2 regions of the Mesorhizobium sp. CNPSo 4671 genome follow, and region 1 is predicted to be linked to the other one. Evidence: riboswitches for the same ligand, from Rfam matches in the RefSeq annotation. Region 1 holds a riboswitch; the other holds the start of a gene.

Region 1 (8,152 bases):
TGACGCCGCATGAAGTCGACAAGTCGAACTACCAGAAGCTGGTCGTCGACTCCGGCTACATCAAGGCCGAAGACCTGAAGTAATCTCGGTTGTAAAATCAGGGGTCCTGCGCAACGCAGGGCCCCTTTTCGTTCACAAGCGACCCCGGTATTGTTTCTGCCGGCCTAGAGCAATTCCAGGAAAAGTGCGCAGCGGTTTTCCCGGGAAAAAGCGTGGCGCTTTCCCCTTGGGAATTGCGTAAAAACAAGAAAGTCTGGGAGCTTGATCTGATGACCTCGACGATTTTGGAGATGCGCGACATCACCAAGACGTTTCCCGGTGTGAAGGCGCTGTCGAACGTCAATCTCAGTGTCGAGGAAGGCGAGATCCACGCCGTGGTCGGCGAAAACGGCGCCGGCAAGTCGACGCTGATGAAAGTCCTGTCGGGCGTCTATCCCGTAGGCACCTATGACGGCCAGATCATTTTTCAGGGCCAGGAATGCCAGTTCAAAGGCATCCATGACAGCGAACACAAGGGCATCGTCATCATCCACCAGGAGCTTGCCCTGGTGCCGATGCTGTCGATTGCCGAAAACATCTTCCTCGGCAACGAACATGCCAGATACGGCGTGATCGACTGGGACGCCAACGAGGCCCGCACCAGCGCGCTGTTGAAGAAGGTGGGCCTCAAGGAGGACCCCAAGACGCTGATCACCAATATCGGCGTCGGCAAGCAGCAACTGGTCGAGATCGCCAAGGCGCTGAGCAAGGAAGTCAAACTCCTGATCCTCGACGAGCCGACCGCATCGCTCAGCGAAAAGGACAGCCAGGCGCTGCTCGACCTTTTGCTCGAATTCAAGCGGCAAGGCATGACTTCGATCCTGATCTCGCACAAGCTCAACGAGGTGAATAGGGTCGCCGACAAGGTTACCGTCATCCGTGACGGGCGCACCATCGAGACGCTGGCCAGGAAGGACATTTCGGAGGACCGCATCATCACCTCGATGGTGGGCCGCTCGCTCGACGACCGCTACCCGCCGCGCGAGCCTGACATCGGCGAGGTCGTGTTCGAAGTGAAGAACTGGTCGGTCTATCACCCGATCCATGCCGAGCGGCAGGTGATCAAGGGCATCGACATCAACGTGCGCAAGGGCGAGGTGGTCGGCATAGCCGGGCTGATGGGCGCCGGCCGCACCGAATTCGCCATGAGCCTGTTCGGCCGCTCCTATGGCCGCCGCATCACCGGCGAGGTGCTGCTCAAGGGCAAGCCGATCGATGTGTCGTCGGTGAGCAAGGCGGTCGAACACGGCATTGCCTACGTGACCGAGGACCGCAAGACCTACGGTCTCAACCTCATCGACCATATCAAGCACAACATAACGCTCGCCAATCTCGGCGGCGTCTCGCGTCACAGCGTGATCGACGATTTGCGCGAGCTTGCCGTTGCCAACGACTATCGCAAGAAGACCAATATCCGCGCTTCGAGCGTCTATCAGATGACCGGCAATCTTTCCGGCGGCAACCAGCAGAAGGTGGTGCTGTCGAAATGGCTGTTCGCCGACCCGGAAGTGCTGATCCTCGACGAGCCGACGCGCGGCATCGATGTCGGCGCCAAATACGAAATCTACACGATCATCGCGCGCCTTGCCTCGGAAGGTAAGGCGATCGTGGTCATCTCGTCGGAAATGCCGGAATTGCTCGGCATCACCGACCGCATCTACGTCATGAACGAAGGGCGCATCGTCGGCGAAATGCCGGCGGCGGACGCAAGCCAGGAAAAAATAATGCGCGCCATCGTTCGCGGAGAAGGAAAAGCAGCATGAGCACCGAAATTGCCCCCGCCCCGCAGGGCAACGTCGCCGAAGAACAGCGTCCACGCATCGCCGTCTCGGCGCTGACGACGAACCTGCGCGAATACGGTCTGATTATCGCACTGATCGTCATCATGCTGTTCTTCCAGTTCACCACGTCGGGGACGCTGTTCAAGCCGGTCAACCTCAGCAATCTGGTGCAGCAGAACTCGTTCATCATCGTGATGGCGCTAGGCATGCTGCTGGTCATCGTTTCCGGCTATATCGACCTCAGCGTCGGATCGGTCGCCGGTTTCATCGGCGCGCTGGCGGCAAACATGATGGTCATCTGGCAGCTCGGACCGCTCAGCAATCCGCTGGTGGTTTCGATCCTCTGCCTGATCGTGGGCGGCCTGATCGGCGCGGCGCAAGGCTACTGGATCGCCTATCACCGGATACCGAGCTTCATCGTCACGCTGGCCGGCATGCTGATCTTCCGCGGCATCTGTCAGGCGCTGCTGGGCGGCGGATCCTCGGTGGGGCCTCTTCCGGACGACTTCAAGGCACTGAGCTCCGGCTTCATCCCGGACGTGATCGGCCCCCTGACGCTGATCCCGCCGACGGTGAATGCCGCCGGCAAGACCATCTTGGGCAGCGGTCTGACGCTGCACATGACGACGGTGGTGCTCGGCGTGATCGCCGTGGTGGCCTATGCCTATTTCGGGCTTCGCACCCGGCGCAAGCGCGAGCGCCATGGCTATGAAGCCGAGCCCTTCCCCCTGTTCGTCGTCAAGACGCTGGTCGCCAGCGCCCTGGCGCTGTTCCTGGTCTATGAGTTCGCCAGTTACAGGGGCCTGCCGGTGGTGCTGCTCGTCATGGGCGTGCTGATCTCGCTGTTCGTCTTCGTCACCAAGCGCATGACCATCGGCCGCCGCATCTATGCGATGGGCGGCAACCCCAAGGCGGCGCAGCTGTCAGGCATCAACACCGAGCGGCTGACGCTGTGGGTGTTCATCAATATGGGCGTGCTGTCGGCGCTGGGCGGTCTGATCATCGCGGCGCGTCTCGGCCAGGCCGTGCCGGCTGCGGGTCTGGGCTCGGAGCTCGACGTCATCGCTGCCGTGTTCATCGGCGGCGCCTCGGCAATGGGCGGCGTCGGCCAGGTCATCGGCGCGGTGGTCGGCGGCTTCATCATGGGCGTGATGAACAACGGCATGTCGATCATGGGCGTCAATGTCGACTGGCAGCAGGTGGTCAAAGGCTTGGTGCTGCTCGGCGCCGTGATCTTCGACGTCTACAACAAGAACAAAGCCTGACAGGCTTAGGCGAGGCAAGTAGGAGGCATACGATCGCGGCGCTGCCGGCGAGTTGTCGGCATCAAGAAATCCCCCCAGGGGATCAAGCCCGCGAGCGCAATCCGGACGAAGAATTTCACCCGTGGCGCGGCTAGGTCCGAGCCGCGCAGGTTAAGGTTTGCCAAGAGGCAACCACACATGAGAGAGGACTGATCATGCTGATCTCGCAGATTCTCGACGACGCCGAGACCATCCGTGTCGTTGCCCGCAATGGCGGCAAGACCCGGATCATCAACGGCGCCCGCAGCGTCTACTCTCTGGCGATGGAGGCTGCCCGCACCGGCGTCGGCCTCGCCACCCTGATCGAACGCAAGGGGCTCGGCGAGACGATCGATCTCGATGCCGCCTACAAGAAGGGGCGGCTGTTGTCGCCGATCAATCACCCCGATCCTGCTCACCTGCACCTGACCGGCACCGGACTGACCCATCTCGGCTCGGCGGCGACGCGCGATTCCATGCACAAGAAGCTCAGCACCGATGGCGAGGAACAGCTCACCGATTCCATGAAGATGTTCCGCATGGGGCTGGAGGGCGGCAAGCCCGCCAAAGGCCAGATCGGCGTGCAGCCGGAATGGTTCTACAAGGGCAACGGCACGATGGCCGTGGCGCCGGGTGCCGCACTGCTGTCACCGGCCTTCGCCAAGGACGCCGGCGAGGAACCTGAAATCGCCGGCATCTATGTCATCGGCGATGACGGCGCCCCCTTCCGTGTCGGCTTCACCCTGTCGAATGAATTTTCCGACCATGTAACCGAGCGCGTGAACTATCTCTTCCTCGCCCATTCCAAGCTGCGCAACGCCTCGTTCGGCCCGGAGATCCTGATCGGCGACCTGCCCTCCGACATCCGCGGCACCTCGCGCATCGTGCGCGGCGGCAACACGCTGTGGGAGAAGCCGTTCCTGTCGGGCGAAGCAAACATGTCGCACACCATTGCCAATCTCGAACACCATCATTTCAAATATTCGGCGTTCCGCCAGCCGGGCGACGTGCATGTGCATATGTTCGGCACGGCGACGCTGTCCTTTGCCGACGGCGTCAAGACCGAGGCCGGCGATGTGTTCGAGATCGAGGCCGGGGATTTCGGCCTGCCGCTGCGCAACCCGCTCGAGATCGAAAAGCCGGTGAAGGTGGCGGTGAAGGCGCTGTGAGAGCGTGATCTCCTCCCTTGTGGGGGAGATGACCGGCAGGCCAGAGGGGGCGCTGTCCCGCCAGCGTCTCAAACGATAACTTTGACTGCCGGCTATTCTTGGCTACCGGCAGGGAGAGGTCGCGATCCTTCGCGCCATCTGCGCGCACAGCGCATTGGCGATGTCGATATCGAAGCCAACAACCTTGCCGTCCGAGGTGATGGTGTTGAACGGGGGATAGGCGCCCTCGGTGCCGATTTTCAATTTCTCGGCGGCCTGCGCCGATAGAGAGCCGGCAGCCATCGCCAACATGGCAGCGCCTGCCGTCGATAGGATCCATTTTGAAATCTGCATTTTCTTGTTCCCCTCGAGCGCCGCATCGCTGCGACCGACAAGCCAGCCAAGCATGATGCGCCAGCGCGGGCAAGTACGCGGTAAATCGGGGTTCAGCGCGCCGCGCGGAAATGCTTGGAGAGTTTCAGGCCCTGCGCCTGGTAGTTGGAGCCAAGATCGGTGCCGTAGAGCGCCTGCGGCCGCTTCAGCATGTGCTCGTAGACCAGCCGGCCGACGATCTGGCCATGGTCGAGGATGAACGGCACTTCGTGACTGCGCACTTCAAGCACCGCCCGGCTGCCGGTGCCGCCGGCCGCTGAATGGCCAAAGCCTGGATCAAAGAAGCCGGCGTAATGGACGCGGAATTCGCCGACCAACGGATCGAAAGGCGTCATCTCGGCGGCATAAAGCGGCGGCACATGCACCGCTTCCTGGCTGACCAAGATGTAGAATTCGTCGGGATCCAGCACCAGTTCGCCGGCGCCGCTCTTGTGGATCGGCTCCCAGAAATCGACGACATCCTGCGCCGCGCGCTTGTCGACATCGACAAGGCCTGTGTGATGCTTGCCGCGATAGCCGACCAGCCCGTCGCTGTCGCCATTGAGATCGATCGACAGCGCGATGCCGCCGCCCGAAATATTCGGCGGTTCGGTGGCGACCAGCATCTGCGCGCGATGCAATTCATGCAATTCGGCTTCCGAGAGAAGCGCGTTGCCGGTGCGGAAGCGGATCTGCGACAGGCGCGAACCGGTGCGCACGACGATCGGGAAGGTGCGCGGGCTGACTTCCAGGTAGAGCGGACCGTTGTAGCCGGCAGCGATCTTGTCGAACTCGTGGCCACGGTCGGTCATGACACGGGTGAAGATGTCGAGCCGTCCGGTCGAGCTCTTCGGATTGGCGGAGGCGGAGATCTCGGCCGGCAATGCCAGGCTTTCGAGCAGCGGCACTATATAGACGCAGCCGGTCTCCAGCACCGCGCCTTCGGCCAGATTGATCTCGTGCAGCTTCAGCCTGTCGAGCTTTTCCGAAACCTTGTGGTTGGGACCCGGCAGGAAGGAGGCGCGCACCCGCCAGGCCTTGTCGCCGAGCCTGAGGTCGAGGCTGGCCGGCTGGATCTGGTCGGCATCGAGCGCGCGCGGCGACTTCAGCGCACCGGACTGGAACAGCGCCGCAATGTCCTGATCGGGAAGAATGCCTGTCTGCCGCAAGGCTTCGCTCCTAGAGGGCAGGCTTTTGGCGAAACCTGCTTGGTACAAACCTCTTAATGAAGCCGGCAATTGACGCAAGCGTGGTACGGGTCTAAAGGGTCGTTATCCCGTGGTGATTTGGCCGGTCGGCTTGCAGCCACGTTAAACAAGTCGCTAAAGGACCGTTGGCCGCGAGGCCGTATGGACCGGTTGCGACTTTCGCGGCCGGTTTTTTTGTGTCTGGAACAAGAGCGATGAGCAGCAAGAAGCGCAACTGGAAGCCTCAGACAGCCCTCGTGCACAGCGGAACCCTGCGTTCCGGCTTCGGCGAGACCTCCGAGGCGATGTACCTGACCCAGGGCTATGTCTATCAGACAGCCCAGGCCGCCGAAGCCCGTTTCAAAGGCGAGGAACCCGGTTTCATCTATTCGCGCTACGCCAATCCGACCGTCGACATGTTCGAAAAGCGGATGTGCGCGCTGGAAGGCGCCGAGGACGCACGCGCCACGGCATCGGGCATGGCGGCGGTAACGGCGGCGCTTCTGTGCAGCGTCAAGGCCGGTGACCACATCGTGGCGGCGCGCGCGCTGTTCGGCTCCTGCCGCTGGGTGGTCGAAACGCTGGCGCCTCGCTACGGCATCGAGGCGACGTTGGTCGACGGCACCGACATCGCCAACTGGGAAAAGGCAGTCAGGCCAAACACCAAGCTGTTCTTCCTGGAAAGCCCGACCAACCCGACATTGGAAGTGGTCGACATTGCCGCTGTCGCTTCGCTGGCCAACTCGATCGGCGCACGGCTTGTGGTCGACAATGTCTTTGCCACGCCTTTGCAGCAGAAGCCGTTGCAGCTTGGCGCGCATATCGTCGTCTATTCGGCGACCAAGCACATCGATGGCCAGGGCCGCTGTCTCGGCGGTGTCATCCTCTCCGACAAGAAGTGGATCGACGAGAACCTGCACGACTATTTCCGCCACACCGGCCCCAGCCTGTCGCCCTTCAATGCCTGGACGCTGCTGAAGGGCCTGGAGACGCTGCCGCTGCGCGTGCGCCAGCAGACGGAGAGCGCCGGCAAGATCGCCGATTTCCTCGCCGAGCAGCCGCAGATCGCCCGCGTCATCTATCCCGGCCGAGCCGACCATCCGCAGGCCGATATCGTCAAGAAGCAGATGTCGGGCGGCTCGACGCTGATCTGCCTCGACGTCAAGGGCGGCAAGCAGGCGGCCTTCGCGCTGCAGAACGCGCTCGACATCGTGCTGATCTCCAACAACCTTGGCGACGCCAAGAGCTTGATCACCCATCCGGCGACGACGACGCACAAGAATTTGAGCGACGAGGCACGCGCCGAACTCGGCATCGGACCAGGCACGCTCAGGCTGTCGGTCGGCCTGGAGGATACCGACGATCTGCTGGAGGATATCGCGCAGGCGCTGAAGGCCGCCAAGTAAGAGCGTCCAGGTCGCGTCGCTGAGCCGCCAAGATCAGGCGCGCGACGGCGTCTCTTCCAGTTCGGCCGCCTTGGTTCCGATGGTCATCGCATTGCCGCGCCAGTCGACGGCCCCGCCCAGCCAGCCGCGTGCCCACATCGCCGGCAGGATCAGGTCGCGCGCCACGATTGCCGCGACCGAGCGCGGCGACAGGTGCCAGCCCTTGGACCAGGCCAGGGCACATTCCGGAAGGTAGAAGGCCGCCAGCACGCCAATGGCCATCAGCGGCAGGCTGAAGCCGGCGCCGGCAGCCGCAACCAGCGCAAGCGCCAGCGGCACCACCGCGCCGGTCAGGATCTCGGGCGCGAAGAACAGCGGGAAGGTGACGCGGCGCAACCTCGCCCAGCGGGCCTGGCGCGACCAGATCTCGCCAAGCCTGCGCCGGCCGAGCGGCTGCTCGAAGGGTGCGGCGACGAGATTGACGCGCAGGCCAAGGCTGTTCACCAGCTTGGTCGCGGCGGCGTCCTCGGCGATTTCGGCGGCCAGCGCTCGAATGCCGCCATTGGCATCCAGCATCGGCTTGTTCCACAACATGCTCTTACCCTGGGCAAAGCCAAGGCCGAGCGCCTCGCCGGCATACTGCCAGCGCGCCTGCAGCGTGTTGAGGAAGGCGCATTCGACCTCGGCCCAGAAGCCCTGCGGCCGTGAGCCGATCGGCGTCGAGCAGACAAGGCCGGTATCCGTCCGCCACGCCGCCATCAGATGCTGGATGTAGTCTCTCGGCATCAGCACGTTGGAGTCGGCCAGGACGACCCAGTTGTGCCGCGCGGCTTCCCAGCCCTTGACGCAATTGTTGAGCTTGGGATTGGCGCTGACGCGGTCGTCACCGATCAACAGCCGGGTCGGCACCTTTGGGAAGCGGGCGATGGCCTGTCTGATCAGACTGACCACCGGATC
Region 2 (8,152 bases), on a different contig from region 1:
GTGGCGATGCTTGATGCTCTGCGCCTGCTTGCCTGTCTTGCCTGTGCCCAGCCAACTCCGGTTGCGTCGCCATCGGATGCGCTGACTGTCGACGTCGAGTTGGTGTTGGCGGTCGATATCTCCCTGTCGATGGACGAGAAGGAGTTCGCGCTGCAGCGCGCCGGCTATGTCGAGGCGCTGCGGCATCCCGATTTCATAAGGGCTGTCCGGTCCGGCAATACGGGCCGCATCGCGATTGCCTATTTCGAATGGGCCGGCACGGTGCGCGATGACGCGGTCATCAACTGGCAGATCATCGACAGCGCCGAGAGCGCCAACGGCTTTGCCGACAAGGTGGCGGCGCGCCCGTTCCGGAGTTTTCGCGGCACCTCGATTTCCACAGCACTTGCCTTCGGCGCCGGACTTTTCGACAGGACGGATTTCAAGGGCGAGCGCAGCGTCATCGACATTTCCGGCGATGGCCCCAACAACATCGGGCGGCCGGTCACCGCGATGCGCGATGCGGCAACCGCCAAAGGCATCGTCATCAACGGCCTGCCGATCCTGATCAGCCCATCGCCCACTTTCAAGCATCTCGACCAGTATTACGCGCAATGCGTGACCGGCGGACCAGGCTCCTTCGTGCTGCCAATTTATGCGGTAGCCGAATTTTCCACCGCCATCCGGCGCAAGCTGATCCTCGAAGTGAGTGGCATTCAGGACAAGGCCAATCCCGTACCCGTCGACGCGGACGCACCGATCGACTGCCTGCAAGGTGAGCGGGACAGGCGATTCCTGTCGGATCCCTATTTCCCGGAACTCGACCGGTGAGTTTGCGCGAGAGCGCCTGAGGCCGGCCGTCGAAGGCACCGATTCCATTACCTCGGGCGTAATCGCCTCGCGTCAGGCATTCCGACAGATTGCTCTCACGAGGCCGGCAAATCGGCTTCGATAGACAAGGGAGTTACGTCATGATCGCTTACGCTGTAGCCCATATGCGCCAAGTCACGATGGGTCCGCAGATCGTCGAGTATCTGCACAAGATCGATGCCACGCTGGAGCCTTTCGGCGGCCGTTTCCTGGTCCATGGCGGCAACGTCGAGATGATTGAGAACGACTGGCCGGGCAACCTCATCATCATCGAATTTCCCGACCGGCGGCATGTGCGCGAGTGGTATAGTTCGCCCGCTTACCAAGCAATATTGGCCTTGCGTTCGGAGAATTCCCAGTCCGATGTGGTGTTTGCCGACGGTGTCGAACATCCGCACAAAGCCACGGATGTCCTGGGCTAGACGCGCCCTACCGCTTCAGCAAGAAAACCGCCTGCTGGCCAAAGAAATTCCAGAACCACCAGGGCATGGACAGGCCGATCTTCTGGCCGGCGGCGTCGAGCGCGGTCGCCTTTTCCACCGTCGCACCAAGCTCCTCGCACAAATTGACGAAGTCGCGGATGGTGCAGAAATGGATGTTGGGCGTGTCGTACCAGGAATAGGGCAGGTCCTGGGTTACCGGCATGCGGCCCTTGACGAACAGCGACAGCCGCACCCGCCAATGGCCGAAATTGGGGAAGGAGACGATCGCCCGGTTACCGATGCGGAGCAGTTCGTCGAGCACCAGCTTCGGGTTGCGCGTCGCCTGCAAGGTCTGCGACAGGACGACGAAGTCAAAACCCTTGTCGGGATAGAATTCGAGATCCTTGTCGGCATCGCCCTGGATGACGGAGAGGCCGCGCGCCACGCATTCGTTGACGCCGCGCTGCGACAGTTCAAGCCCGCGGCCGTCGACCTGCTTGGTGTCCTGCAGCAATTCAAGCAGCGAGCCGTCGCCCGAGCCGACGTCGAGCACGCGGGACTGCGGCGGGATGAGGTTGGCGACGACCTCGAGGTCGACGCGCTGGCTGCCGTTCACACTCATGATGCGAGTCCTCTTGCCCGTGCCGCTGAGCCGATGAAGCCGTTGATGGCGGCGAACAGTTCCGGCTCGTCGAGCAGGAAGGCATCGTGGCCGCGATCGGTCTCGATCTCGACGAAGGACACCGAGGCACCGGCGGCGTTGAGCGCGTGCACAATGGAGCGGCTTTCTTCCGTCGGAAACAGCCAGTCCGATGTGAACGACACCAGGCAGAAGCGGGTCTTGGTTCCGGCAAAGGCATCCGCCAGCCTGCCGCCATGGTCAGCGGCAATGTCGAAATAGTCCATGGACCGCGTCATGTAGAGGTAGGAATTGGCGTCGAAGCGGTCGACGAAGGTCATGCCCTGGTGGCGCAGATAGCTTTCGATCTGGAAGTCGGCATCGAAGCCGAACGTCAGGTGGTCGCGATCCTGCAGATTGCGGCCGAATTTGCGGTGCAGGGCGGCTTCCGAGAGATAGGTGATGTGGGCAGCCATGCGCGCCACCGCCAGGCCCTTTTCCGGGCGCTTGCCGTGCTCGAAATATTTGCCGCCATGCCAGTCTGGATCGGCCATGACCGCCTGCCGGCCGACCTCGTGGAAGGCGATGTTCTGCGAGGAGTGACGCGCGCCGGTGGCGATCGGCAGCGCCGAAAAGACGCGTTCGGGGTAGCTCGACGCCCATTCCAGCACCTGCATGCCGCCCATCGAGCCGCCGAGCACGCAGAACAGTTTCTCGATGCCGAAATGGTCGATCAGCATCTGCTGCGCGCGCACCATATCGCGGATGGTGATGACCGGCAGGTCGAGCCCATAGGGTTTGCCGGTGGCGGGGTTGGTCGAGGCCGGGCCGGTGGAGCCCAGACAGCCGCCGATGACGTTGGAGCAAATAACGAAGAAACGGTTGGTGTCGATGATCCTGCCGGGGCCGATCAGCACCTCCCACCAACCCGGCTTGCCGGTTACCGGATTGGTGCTGGCGACATGCTGGTCGCCGGTCAGCGCATGGCAGACGAGGATGGCATTGGAGCGGGCATCGTTCAGCGTGCCATAGGTCTGGTAGGCGATCTGGAACGGCGACAAAAGCGTGCCGGCGTCGAGCTTGAGCGGCTTGTCCGCCCCGAAGCGCAACACCGGGCTCGACGGCTGGTCGGCCTCGTTGTTGGTCTTTCCTGCGCGCAGAGCGGCCATTCTCGTCTCACTTGCTGCATCACATCAGGCGAAAAGTCGCCGCTGATGCTTCCGTCCGGCCGGCCGCGGACAATAAAAAACCGGCATTGCCATTCGCAAAGCCGGTTACGTCACGCAAACGGCCCTTTAGCGAATTGTTTAACGTGGCTGCAAGCCGACCGGCCAAATCACCACGGAACTGTTGCTGTCCTTCTAGAACTCGCTTGCCCTGCCGTCAATGCCGGCTGTCTGGACCGGCATCCGGGCCGGCTGCTGACCCCACTGCCACCTCTCGACATTGCCGGCCATGGCTTGTATTTCCGCTGCGGCCTCGGATGAGGCGTTCTCGACGGATTTTTACGACATGACGCAGACACCGGATCAGGCACGTCCAACCCCGCGCGCGGGCATCATGGAGATAGACGCCTATGTGCCGGGCAAGAGCGCCGCACCCGCCGGTGTCGCTAAGGTCTACAAGCTCTCGTCAAACGAGAATCCGCTCGGCCCGTCACCGAAGTCGATCGAGGCCGCGCGTGAGGTTGCCGCCAGGCTCGATATCTATCCCGACGGCACCGCCAGGCGGCTGCGCGAGGCGATCGCCGAGGTGCATGGCCTCAACGCGCAGAACATCATCTGCTCCAACGGATCCGACGAGATCCTCGGCCTTTTGGCGCAGACCTATCTGGCGCCCGGCGACGAGGCCATTTTCACCGAACACGCCTTCATGGTCTACAAGATCTACATTCAGTCGGCCGGTGCGGCGCCGATCGCGGTCAAGGAGACCGAGGAGCGCGCCGATATCGATGCGATTCTGGCCGCCGTCACGCCGCGCACGAAAATCGTGTTTCTGGCCAACCCCAACAACCCGACCGGCACCTATGTGCCGTTCCAGGAAGTGCGCCGTCTGCATGCCGGCCTGCCCAGGCATGTGCTGCTGGTGCTCGACGCGGCCTATGCCGAATATGTCCGCCGCAACGATTATGAGGCCGGCATCGAGCTGGTCGGCGGCGCCGAGAACGTGGTGATGACGCGCACCTTCTCCAAGATCGGCCTCGGTGGAGCGCGGATCGGCTGGATGTATGGCCCGATGCACATTGTCGACGCCATCAACCGCGTGCGCGGTCCCTTCAACGTCAATGCGACGGCGATCGAGGCTGGTATCGCCGCGATCCGCGACCGCGCCCATGTCGAGCGCAGCGTGGCGCATAACGAGACCTGGCTCGCCTGGCTGAGCGAACAAATGACCGGGCTCGGGCTGCGGGTGACGCCCAGCGTCGGCAATTTCCTGCTCATTCATTTTCCCGACGATCAGAAGCATTCGGCGGCTGCAGCGGACGACTATCTGACCGCGCGGGGCTACATATTGCGGCGCGTTTCCGGCTATGGCTTTCCCAACGCGCTGCGCATGACAGTCGGCACCGAAGAGGCCAATCGCGGCGTTGTCGCCGCGCTCACGACATTCCTGAAAAGTTAGAACGCCCGAAAGCTGCACACCATGACATCACCGATGTTTGAAAAGATCGCGCTGGTCGGCATCGGCCTGATCGGCTCGTCGCTGGCCCGTGTCATCCGGCGCGAAGGCCTGGCCGGTCACGTCGCCATCTCCACCCGCGGCGCCGCGACGCTGAAGCGGGCGCAGCAGCTTGGACTGGGCGATTCCTACACGACCGACGCGAAGGAAGCGGTCCGCGATGCCGATCTTGTCATCGTCTCGGTGCCGGTCGGCTCGTCCGGCGCGGTGGCTGAGGAAATCGCGCCGGCGCTGAAGAAGGGGGCGATCCTCACCGATGTCGGCTCGACCAAGGCCTCCGTCATCGCGCAGATGCAGCCGCACGTGCCTGACGGCGTCCATTTCATTCCCGGCCATCCGCTGGCGGGCACGGAAAAATCCGGACCGGATGCCGGTTTTGCCGATCTGTTCGACAATCGCTGGTGCATCTTCACGCCGCTGCCAGACACCGATCCGGATGCGCTCGAGCGGCTGTCGGAATTCTGGCGCGGCTGTGGCGCCAACATCGACACGATGGATCCGCAGCATCACGACATGACGCTGGCCATCGTCTCGCATCTGCCGCACATCATCGCCTACAACATCGTCGGCACCGCCGACGATCTGGAATCGGTGACCAAGACGGAAGTCATCAAATATTCCGCCTCCGGCTTTCGCGACTTCACGCGTTTGGCCGCCTCCGACCCGACGATGTGGCGGGATGTCTGCCTGCACAACAAGGACGCTATCCTCGAGATGCTGGCGCGGTTTTCGGAAGATCTAGCCTTCCTGCAGCGGGCGATCCGCTGGGGTGACGGCGACAAGCTGTTCGACCTGTTCACCCGCACCCGCGCCGTGCGCCGCTCGATCATCGAGGCCGGCCAGGACATCGATGTGCCCGATTTCGGCCGTCAGGCGGTCGAGCACCCGTCGAAGAACTAGGCTGTTTCGGGCCAGGTTGCCGCGACCATCGCCAGCGTCTCGGCCCGGTCCGGCGCGCCGAGCCTGCCGCCGAAGCGTTGGCATTTGAGCGCGGCGGCGGCACTGGCAAAGCGCAAGGCCTGCTCGACCGGCATGGCTTCGGCCAGCCCGACGGCAAAAGCGCCGTGAAAGACGTCACCTGCGGCGAGCGTGTCGACCGCCTTGATCTTTGGCGCCGCGACATGACGGGATGATCCCGCTTCCCGATCGAACCACCAGGTGCCCGCCGCGCCGCCGGTGATCGCGACGAAGGCATCGGTGCGGGAGGCCATGTCGGTGCAGGCGGTCTCAAGATCCAGCGCATGGCCGCATATGATACGCACCGCCGGCTCGGAGGCGACGATGTGCGAGGCCAGCGGCAGCAGCTGCTCCAGCACCGCCAGCGGCGCGGTATCGGCATCGAGGATCGCCGGCCGGTTGGCGGCGTGCGCCGCCTTGAGGGCAAGTGTCGCTGCACCCGGCCAGCGCAAGTCGACCAGCACGGCATCGAATGCCGTGATGTCTGCGAAAGGCAAAGCCTCGGGATCGGTCTGGGCCAGCCTGTCGTAGAAAGGCACGATGATGCGCTCGCCATGGGCGTCGATCAGGATCGAGGCCAATGCCGAGCGCGCGCCGCTGACGTGGCGGACATAGCTGCAGTTGACACCCTCGGCCTCGATTCCGGCGACCAACTGATCGCCGACCGCATCGTCGCCGGCGCTCGCCCATAGCGACACGTCGGCGCCCAGGCGATGCGCGGCGCAAGCGGCGCTCGTCGCCATGCCGGAAGCGATCTGCACGCCATCGGCGGCGATGAACTTTCCCTGATGCGTGGGCAGCGTCTCGACACGTAGGATGGTGTCCAGCGTCAGCGCGCCGACGCTGAGGAGCTTCGGGGGTTTTGCCATGGCCGGTTATTGCACCGGCTTGATCTTGCCGAGTGGGATGAAGCCGAGCGAGGCCTTGCCTTTGATGACTTTCAGCGGCATCGACGGTTCGCTGCCGAGCATAGCCAGCGCGGCAAAGCCCTGCTCGATCGCATTCTTCTGCTCGGGTATGGCTCCGGCAAGGATGGTTGCCACGGCCTTGGGATCCTTGATCCGGATCATCAGATCGGCGTCGACCAGACCCTCAGCGTCCACCGACAGCGGTCCGGAAACGGTGACCCGTGCCGTGCCGGAGGACAGATCGAGGTTGCGAATCTCGACCTTCTGGCCGCGCAGGCTCTTCACCTGCGTTCCAATCAGCGCGACACCATTCTTCAGCGTGGCGTCGCCGCTGGCATCGAGCGCCGGCAGCACGCGCCCGCCGATCGCATCCGGGTCGATCTCCAGATCGGTAAAGCTGCCGATATAGTCGACGTCCTGACCATTGGGCTGCAGCTGGCCGGCGGCCCTGCCGGCGCTGAACAGTTCCACCGGATCGGTGTCGTCGGCCGGATCGGTCTGCCCGGACAGCCCTTCCGCCTGCAGTGCGATGCGCTGCGGCAGCGGCCATGACAGTTTGACCTTGGCCTGCAGATTGTCCCAGTCGATCCACAGCGGCACCATGCCGGGGACGGAGGTCCTGAGCGGGCCGCGCAGATCGGCGACCGGCGACAAAGGCTGGATGATCTGGGCGACGGCATTGAAGGAGCCGGCCGAGGCCGCGATGTTCCTGGCATCGTCCTCGTAGGCGAGGTTGTCGCAGGAGACGGTGAAGCTCAAGGGATAGCCGCTGACCTGGAGATTGGCGCAGCCGGCCTGGACGCCATCCTTGTTGAGCGTGGCGACCACCTTGTCGGCTTCAGCCCTGACCCTGTTGGACAGGTAGAACCAGCCACCGCTGTAAATGGCGAACAGCACAACTATGGACGCCACAAGCCAGAACAGGCCGCGGCGGGACTTTGGTTGGCGTTCGTCACTTGACGTCATGCTTTGGCTCTCATTAACGCATGGATGTTGGTGGACGGACCTTCGATTCCGACAACCAAGTAGACATTGGCGAATAGGTAGCCGGGGACGGACGGAAAAAACACCGGTTCCGGTGCGGTGGTGCCATTCTTTTTGCAATCAGGCGCGGCGATATGGGCGATTTTTGGGTGTTTGGCTATGGCTCGCTGATCTGGCGGCCGGGTTTCGCGCATGTTGAGACGCGGCGCGCCCATTTGCACGGCTACCGCCGCTCGCTCTGCGTCTATTCCTTCGTGCACCGCGGCACGCGCCAGCGGCCCGGACTGGTGCTCGGCCTCGACCATGGCGGCTCCTGTGTCGGCCTGGCTTTCCGTGTGCCCGGCGAATTGCGCGACGAGGTCATCGCCTATCTGCGCGAGCGCGAACTCGTCACATCAGTCTATCTCGAGCGCACGCTCAAGGTCCGCCTCGACGGCGGCGGAACGGTCGAAGCGGTGGCCTACATCGTCGACCGCAAGCATGAGCAATATGCCGGCGGGCTGGACGCCGCGCATGCGGCGGCGGTGGTGCGCGGCGCGGTCGGCCAATCCGGCGGCAACGAGGATTACGTTCTCAGCACGCTGAAGCATCTGGAGGCGCTAGGCATCCGCGACCATTGGCTGGAAGAAGTGGCACGGGGGATAGCGCCTTTGTGAAGCGCTGGCTCTGCGGAAAAACGCGGCCAGGCCTTTGACCTCGGCGAGGCAAGACCTAGCTTAGGCCCCGAACCCAAC

Evidence for each region. Region 1 has a riboswitch for S-adenosylmethionine ahead of AC04SF_RS17860 (O-succinylhomoserine sulfhydrylase). Riboswitches for the same ligand answer to the same signal wherever they lie in the genome.
Region 2: linked by a shared signal. The riboswitch ahead of metX (homoserine O-acetyltransferase MetX) and the one ahead of AC04SF_RS17860 (O-succinylhomoserine sulfhydrylase) in region 1 are both predicted to bind S-adenosylmethionine.

Annotation. Positions count from the first base shown of each region.
Region 1 is NZ_JBWLUW010000005.1:404,586-412,737, reverse strand. It holds gene chvE (multiple monosaccharide ABC transporter substrate-binding protein) at 1-83, shown strand, start outside; gene mmsA (multiple monosaccharide ABC transporter ATP-binding protein) at 270-1,802, shown strand; gene mmsB (multiple monosaccharide ABC transporter permease) at 1,799-3,085, shown strand; gene araD1 (AraD1 family protein) at 3,280-4,272, shown strand; partial or broken gene AC04SF_RS17870 (transporter substrate-binding domain-containing protein) at 4,408-4,605, opposite strand; gene AC04SF_RS17865 (2'-deoxycytidine 5'-triphosphate deaminase) at 4,698-5,792, opposite strand; SAM riboswitch at 5,892-5,969, shown strand; gene AC04SF_RS17860 (O-succinylhomoserine sulfhydrylase) at 6,026-7,216, shown strand; gene AC04SF_RS17855 (ceramide glucosyltransferase) at 7,250-8,152, opposite strand, start outside.
Region 2 is NZ_JBWLUW010000020.1:49,278-57,429, forward strand. It holds gene AC04SF_RS33520 (DUF1194 domain-containing protein) at 7-810, shown strand; gene AC04SF_RS33525 (DUF1330 domain-containing protein) at 951-1,271, shown strand; gene metW (methionine biosynthesis protein MetW) at 1,279-1,893, opposite strand; gene metX (homoserine O-acetyltransferase MetX) at 1,890-3,059, opposite strand; SAM riboswitch at 3,166-3,243, opposite strand; gene hisC (histidinol-phosphate transaminase) at 3,403-4,512, shown strand; gene AC04SF_RS33545 (prephenate/arogenate dehydrogenase family protein) at 4,534-5,469, shown strand; gene AC04SF_RS33550 (sugar kinase) at 5,466-6,395, opposite strand; gene AC04SF_RS33555 (DUF2125 domain-containing protein) at 6,402-7,400, opposite strand; gene AC04SF_RS33560 (gamma-glutamylcyclotransferase) at 7,553-8,074, shown strand.